DNA from 2 places in the Arthrobacter sp. P4_H3 genome. Region 1 is predicted to be linked to the other one. Evidence: riboswitches for the same ligand, from Rfam matches in the RefSeq annotation. Region 1 holds a riboswitch; the other holds the start of a gene.
The links. Region 1 has a riboswitch for thiamine pyrophosphate ahead of thiO (glycine oxidase ThiO). Riboswitches for the same ligand answer to the same signal wherever they lie in the genome.

Region 1 (3,725 bases):
AACCCGCGGTTGACGAGTTGCTCGGTGGCGTCCACCAGCTCCACGGCGTCCGGCAGGAGCGTGTGTTCGTCGGCAATCACTTCAAGTTTGACCCAGTCCGTTTCCAGCGCCTCCCGCGCCAGTTCCGCCGTCATGACTGCGTCCCTGGCCGTGAAACACCCGGCGGTGTTGGGCAGGACCCGAATGTTGTGGTCCACCAGGAGCTGGAACAGCGAGCCTGTTTCGGCCGGCGAGTAGCGGCGCATGGCCACGGTGGTCAGCTCCGTGCCGGAAGCGATTAGTGCCGCGCCCAGCCCGTCCAGGCTGGGCGCACCGCCGGTGCCCATGATCAGCCGGGACCCCAGCGGAACACCGTCCACAATGAAGGGGTCCGCCGCCTGCTGTGCCTGTGCCGTGCCGGCAACAGTACTTCCTGCCATGATGCTCAACCTCCCTGTACCGCTGTAACGAGTTCGACGTCGTCGCCCTCGGCGAGCGCCGTGACGTACCACTGGCTGCGCGGCACTACCTCGGAGTTTCTCGCAACCGCCACTCCCAGTTTTTGGCCGTCGGCAGCCTGCCCGTTGGGGGCGAGGTTCCTGCCGGTGACCTGGCTGATGAGGGTGGTGACGGACGCGCCGTCGTCGACCGCGTGGACCGTGCCGTTCAGTTTGATGTTCATGCTGTTTCCTTGTTCGGGTCAATTGTGACTGTGGTTGCGGACGGTGCCGGAAAACGGGAGAACCGGTCAGGCCGGAACGGCGCCCAGCGCGGGTCGGCGTTGCCGTCCATCAGCTGCCTGCAGATGGCAGCGGCCGCAGGCGTCAGCAGGACGCCGTGACGGAAGAATCCGGTGGCAATGATCAGCCCTTCAATGTCCCGGCCGGTGCGGGCGTCCGCGACCCGCCCCAGCAGCGGCGCGTTGTCCGGCGTTCCCGGACGGGCCCTGGCGGTGGCTTCCAGGAGCTCCAGTTCAGCGACGGCCGGCACCAGCACCTGCGCGTCGCGGAGCAGCTGGTAGACGCCGCCGGCTGAAACGGCGGTTTCGGCAGGTGCCGCCGGTTCAGTGCCGGTGCCTTCAACGTCCGCAGCGGCGAGGGCGTCTTCGCGCTGCGTCGCCCCGATCACCACCGTTCCGTCCTGCCGGGGAACGATGTAGACGGGGATTCCGTGGACCATGCCGCGGACAGTTGATGTCACCAGCGGCTGCAGGTAAGCGGGAACACGCAGGCGCAGGATGTCACCGTACACCGGGCGGAGCGGCAGCCTCAGGCCTGGTGGCAGCCCGCCCAGTGCCGCAGACCCCAGCCCGTTGGCAACGATGGTCTCCCCGGCGTTCACGGTGCCTCCCCCGGCCAGGCCGACCCCGCTGACCCGCCCGTCCTCCCAGAGCAGGCCGGCGGCCCGCTCATGCACGGCGGTACCTGCCAGGGACTCTGCGATCAGGGCGAGGAGCCGGCGGGGATCCACCTGGTGGTCGGCCGGAATGTCGAAGGCGCAGGAGATCCCGGGGCTCAGCAGCGGCTCGCGGGCCCGTGCTTCCCTGACGGTCAGCGGTTCCACTGTGAGGCCGCTTGCCTGCTGGACTCCCCGCAGGTCGGCAAGCGCCCGGCGGTCGGCGGCGTCGGCCCCGACGGCGAGGGTCGACGTCGTGAGGTAGCCGGTGCCGGCGGCTCCGGCGCCGGTATCCTGCGCCTCGAGGCCTGCGGCGAAGGCGGGCCACAGCCCCGAGGAGTGGAGCATGAGTTCCAGGAGCTGTTCCTCCTGGTAATGGAGTTCGCTCACGGGCGCCAGCATGCCGGCGGCGGCCCAACTGGCGCCAGTACCCGGTGCGTCGTCGATGAGCACCACGGACCTGCCGGACTGCCGGGCTTCCCAGGCGATGCCGTGGCCGATGACCCCTCCGCCGATGACGGCGACGTCGGCGTTGATTTCCCGGGCGCGTGCGGCGGGAAGGCCTGCTGCGGGTTGCGGGTTCATTGTCATCCTTCCCTACGCCGGTACTAACCGGATCAGGTCAAGCGGTCGGCTCTGACGCCCTCTCAGCCCTGCAGCTTTGTGACAGCTGCGGCGGGCTCCCGCGGTACCACCCCAGTTTAGAGGAACTAGGCTGGTGACATGACCGAGCACGCCGTCCTCACCAGCGCCCGCCTGTACCTCTGCACCGATGCCCGCACCGACCGGGGCGATTTCGGGGACTTCGTCGATGCCGCCTATGCCGGCGGCGTTGACATCATCCAGCTCCGGGACAAGAACCTGGAGGCCGCCGAAGAGCTCGAGCTGCTTGAAGTGCTGGAGGCTGCGGCACGCCGCCACGGCCGGCTGTGGTCGGTCAACGACCGCGCCGACATCGCCTCGCTCGCCGGCGCCCCGGTTCTCCACATCGGGCAGAAGGACCTTCCCCTGGCTTCGGCCCGGAAATTCCTCGGCGATGACGCCGTGATCGGCCTGTCAACCCACAGCCCGGAGCAGATCGACGCCGCCATCGCCGACTCTGCCGGTCCCGGCGGACTGGACTACTTCTGCGTGGGGCCGGTGTGGGCCACTCCCACCAAGCCGGGCCGGGCCGCCGTCGGCCTCGACCTGGTCCGCTACGCGGCCAGTGCCATCGGCAAAACAACAGGCAAAACAGCTGACCGCGCGGATGGAGCGACCGCTGGCGGTTCGCCGCTGCCGTGGTTCGCCATCGGCGGCATCGACCTGGGCAGCGTTGAACAAGTCGTGGCTGCCGGAGCGCAGCGCATCGTGGTGGTCCGCGCCATTACCGAGGCAGACGACCCGGCCGCAGCGGCCAAGTCGCTGTTGGAGGCGCTCGACGCCGGCCAGCAGGACGTCTAGCCGGTCAGGCCGAGCTGCGTCATACGCCGTGAATGGTTCCGCGCCAGGCCGGAGATCAGCCCGCTGACCAGCTCTTTCGCTGTGGCGTTGTCCTCGCCGCCGATCAGGCTTGCCAGGAAGGCGTGCTCGTAGCTGACGCGCTGTGCCTGGGTCAATGCTTCGCCCAGCAGCCGCCTGCCCCAGAGCGCAAGTCTCGACGCGAGCCTGGGGTCATCGGCCAGGGCGCTTTTGAGCCGTTCGCGAAGGACCTCGGTGGTCTCTTCGGAGTCCTGGATCTGTTCTATGAGTTCGCGCGTGGCGGAATCCACATACTGCGAGATGGCCCGGTAAAAGTCGGCTGAGACCGTGTCGATGACGTAGGCCTTCATCAGGGATTCGAACCAGTCCGCCGGGCGTGTCCGCGAGTGGAAGTAGTCCACGGCAGCCTGGAACGGCAGCATGGCGTCCTCGGCATCGATGTTCATACTGGCCAGCCGGGAGCTCACCAGCTCGTAGTGCCGGAACTCAACCACGGCAATCCTGCCAAGTACGGCGCGGTCGTGGAGGGTGGGCGAATACCGCGCGTCCGCGGAGAACCTCTCGAAGGCCGACAGCTCCCCGTAGGCCATCATTCCGAACAGGTCTGCGACGAAGCGGTTGTAACGAGCGGTGTCAGCCGGGGATGAGCTCATCAGCCAAGACTAATGGCGCAATTCGAGCTAATCTGACTTTCGTGTCACATCATCGCCTGTCTCCAAGTGTCCACGAGCAGACCAACCGTCTGGCCGAGGCGCTGCACGCGCTCCGGACGGAATTAGAGCTTCCCGGCCCCTTCCCTGATGATGCCCTTCAGGATGCGCTGGCGGCCATTGCGGAGCACAAGATGCCTGACTTCGACCTCACGGACGTGGAATTCCTGACCATCGATC
Region 2 (3,725 bases), on a different contig from region 1:
GTCGCCGAGCCTGCGCCCCTCGAGGAGGCCGCACCCGCCGAGGAGACCGCGCCCGTTGCTGAAACGGCAGCACCGGAGGAAGCCGTGGCTGAAAAGCCCGCCACCGCGGAGGCCAGCCCGGTGGGCGCGCTCTTCCTTGAGCCCGGCTCGGTCACTTCCATGATTTTCCAGGCACCCGACCTGAGCACCGTGGTCCGCCCCGCGGCCCCGGCCCCCGCGGTCACCCCTGCTGCGGCCGAGGAACCTGACGAGGAAGAAACCGGCGACGACGGCGATGCTGACTCCGGCGGCGCCCGTCGCCGGCGCAGCCGCGGGCGCCGCGGCCGAAGCCGCGTGGCCGACCGCGAAGCAACCGGCGAGGCCGAAGACGCCGAGGACGCCGATGAGGAGTCCACCCGGACCGCTGAGGACGGCGTGACGTCCCGCCGCCGTCGCCGCCGCCGCCGCGGCGACCAGGATCTTGAGCTCACCGGAGGGGAAGGCGACGACCCGCCCAACACCGTGACCCGTGTCCGTGCCCCGCGCGCCGTCAGCGAGGCGCCGGTCAACAACCGCGTCACATCCGTCAAGGGCTCCACCCGGCTGGAGGCCAAGAAGCAGCGCCGCCGCGAATCCCGCGATACCGGACGCCGCCGCACCGTCATCACCGAGGCCGAGTTCCTGGCCCGCCGCGAGTCCGTGGATCGTCAGATGATCGTCCGCCAGCGCGACGACAGAATCCAGATCGGCGTCCTCGAAGACGGCGTCCTGGCGGAACACTTCGTGTCCAAGACCCAGCAGGACTCCCTGATCGGCAACGTCTACCTGGGCAAGGTCCAGAACGTGCTGCCGTCGATGGAAGCCGCCTTCGTGGACATCGGACGCGGCCGGAACGCCGTGCTGTACGCCGGTGAAGTCAACTGGGACGTGGTCAACCTCGAAGGCAAGCAGCGCCGGATCGAGAACGCACTGAAGTCCGGCGACTCCGTGCTGGTCCAGGTCACCAAGGACCCGGTCGGCCATAAGGGCGCCCGCCTGACGAGCCAGATTTCCCTGCCGGGCCGCTACCTCGTCTACGTTCCCGGAGGTTCCATGACCGGAATCTCCCGCAAGCTGCCCGACGTCGAACGCAACCGCCTCAAGCGGATCCTCAAGGACCGCCTGCCGGAGGATGCCGGCGTCATCGTCCGCACCGCAGCCGAGGGCGCGTCCGAGGAAGAGCTCACGCACGACATCAACCGCCTGCGCGCCCAGTGGGAAGGGATCGAGGGCCAGGCAACGTCCACCAAGATCCTCGCTCCGGAACTGCTCTACGGCGAACCTGACCTGACCATCAAGGTGGTCCGTGACGTCTTCAACGAGGACTTCTCCAAGCTGATCGTCTCCGGCGAGGAAGCCTGGGACACGATCGAGGCCTATGTCACCTACGTGGCTCCGGACCTCGTGGGCCGGCTCGAGAAGTGGACCAAGGACACGGACATCTTCGCGGCATGGCGGATCGACGAGCAGATCCACAAGGCACTCGACCGCAAGGTCTTCCTGCCGTCCGGCGGTTCCCTGGTCATCGACCGCACCGAAGCCATGACCGTGGTGGACGTCAACACCGGCAAGTTCACCGGCAGCGGCGGCAACCTCGAGGAAACCGTCACCAAGAACAACCTGGAAGCGGCCGAGGAAGTCGTTCGGCAGCTCCGGCTCCGCGACATCGGCGGCATCATCGTCATCGACTTCATCGACATGGTGCTCGAATCCAACCGCGACCTCGTGCTCCGCCGCATGGTGGAGTGCCTCGGCCGCGACCGGACCAAGCACCAGGTGGCCGAGGTGACCTCGCTGGGCCTCGTGCAGATGACCCGTAAGCGGATGGGCACCGGGCTGCTGGAAGTCTTCGGCGAGCAGTGTGAAGCCTGCGCCGGCCGCGGCATCGTCACCCACGACGAGCCCGTGGAACACCGCCGCGCCAACGTTGTGGCCGCCGAGCATCACGTACCGCGGACGGAGAGCCAGCCGGCCCCGCGGACGGAGCGCAAGAGCCGCCGCCGCGGCAAGGGCGGTCAGGCTCCCGAGGCCGCTCCGCTGACGCCGGCCGCGGTCCATCACGAGCCCACCGATGCCGAGCGCCACGCCAAGGCCGAAGCTACCCGCGCTGCGCTGGCCAACATCGCCGCCGCGGCGCACGCCGCCCACCTGCACGACGCCGAGGCCGGCCATGCCGCCCCGGCGGCTGCCGCTGCCCAGGCGGCAGGGCAGGCACACGCTGTCCAGTCAACGCCGGCGCAGTCCGCTCCCGCCACGGCGCGGCCCGCCAAGGTGTCCGACGCCGAGGCGGCTGCCGCGGGGCGGCCGGCCGCGGTCCTGACTTTCGGCGGCGAAAAGGTTGCGCTTCCGTTCGTTGAGCACGCAGGGGAATCGCCGGCCACCGGTGCGGCCCTGACCCTCGACCGCCTGGCCGAGGCGTTCGCGCACCTTGGCGAGCCTGCAGCGGCTGAGCGCGCCGCGGCACCGGCTGAGCAGCCTGTTCCGGCGGTCCAGGCCCCGGCAGCCCGGGTTCCGGAAACGCGGGCCCCGGCAGCAGCCCAGGCTGCTGAAGCCGACTACACGGACCACACTGCGGTGCAGGGCCGGGCGCGCCGTCCGCGCCGCAACCGGAGTGCCAGCCGTGCCCAGGGCGCAGCGAACGAAACGTCCGTGGAACATCACGAGACCGCTCCGGTAGCCGCGGCAGGGCACTCCCATGAGGCGAAGGCACCGGAACCGGCACAGAAGGATGCGCGGGCAAAGGCTCCGGCCAGCGAACCGATCATCCTCGGCGTGGGAGTCCCGGCCTCCGAGCTCTGATCCCACCAGCCGACTGACACCGCGGGTGCGGTCCGAACCGGGCGTAGTAATACGCCGGATTCGGGCCGTACCCGCGAGTCCGTTAAAGGAAAACGGCTAGGCTAGGGGACTGACACGGGGTGCCGCGCACAGGGCCGGCTGAGATCCACACCCGTTGAACCTGTCCGGCTAGCACCGGCGAAGGGATGTCTCCTTTGTCTTCATCATTCCTGCCCACCCCTGCCTCCACCACGGAGGCCGGATCCACCCTGGACACCGGCCTGCGCGCTACCCCGCGGGTGCTGGCCATCGCCGGATCGGACCCGTCCGGAGGGGCGGGGATCCAGGCGGACCTCAAGAGCATTGCCGCCAACGGCGGCTACGGCATGGCCGCCATTACCGCCCTGACGGCACAGAACACCCACGGTGTCCGGGCCGTCCACGTTCCGCCGGCGGACTTCCTGACCGCCCAGCTTGAGGCCATCAGCGATGACATCAGCATCGACGCCGTCAAGATCGGCATGCTGGGTGACTCCGCGGTGATTGCCGCCGTCCGCAACTGGCTGGCAAAGTCCCGTCCCGGCGTCGTGGTTCTGGACCCTGTCATGGTGGCCACCAGCGGTGACCGGCTCCTGCAGGAGGCCGCCGAAGCGGAACTGCGTGAACTCCTCCCACTGGCCGACCTGATCACGCCGAACCTCGCAGAACTCGCGATGCTCCTCAACGAGCCCCTCGCGGGCGACTGGGAGGCGGCACTGGCCCAGGGCAAACGGCTTGCCGCCCAGGCCGGCACCACCGTGCTGGTTAAAGGCGGACATCTCGACGGCGGGGAATGCCCGGACGCGCTCGTCAACACCGAAGGGCTGCTGGCCCAGGATGTGGTGGTGGTCGACGGTGACCGGATCGCCACCCGGAACAGCCATGGGACC

Region 2: another riboswitch for thiamine pyrophosphate. It lies ahead of thiD (bifunctional hydroxymethylpyrimidine kinase/phosphomethylpyrimidine kinase); the one in region 1 lies ahead of thiO (glycine oxidase ThiO).

What each region holds. Positions count from the first base shown of each region.
Region 1 covers NZ_JBFUKK010000002.1:26,211-29,935, reverse strand. The annotation lists gene AC1DRE_RS03525 (thiazole synthase) at 1-419, opposite strand, end outside; gene thiS (sulfur carrier protein ThiS) at 425-661, opposite strand; gene thiO (glycine oxidase ThiO) at 658-1,965, opposite strand; TPP riboswitch at 1,952-2,071, opposite strand; gene thiE (thiamine phosphate synthase) at 2,098-2,817, shown strand; gene AC1DRE_RS03505 (ferritin-like domain-containing protein) at 2,814-3,488, opposite strand; gene AC1DRE_RS03500 (RNB domain-containing ribonuclease) at 3,530-3,725, shown strand, end outside.
Region 2 covers NZ_JBFUKK010000001.1:640,968-644,692, reverse strand. The annotation lists gene AC1DRE_RS02960 (Rne/Rng family ribonuclease) at 1-2,817, shown strand, start outside; TPP riboswitch at 2,923-3,020, shown strand; gene thiD (bifunctional hydroxymethylpyrimidine kinase/phosphomethylpyrimidine kinase) at 3,003-3,725, shown strand, end outside.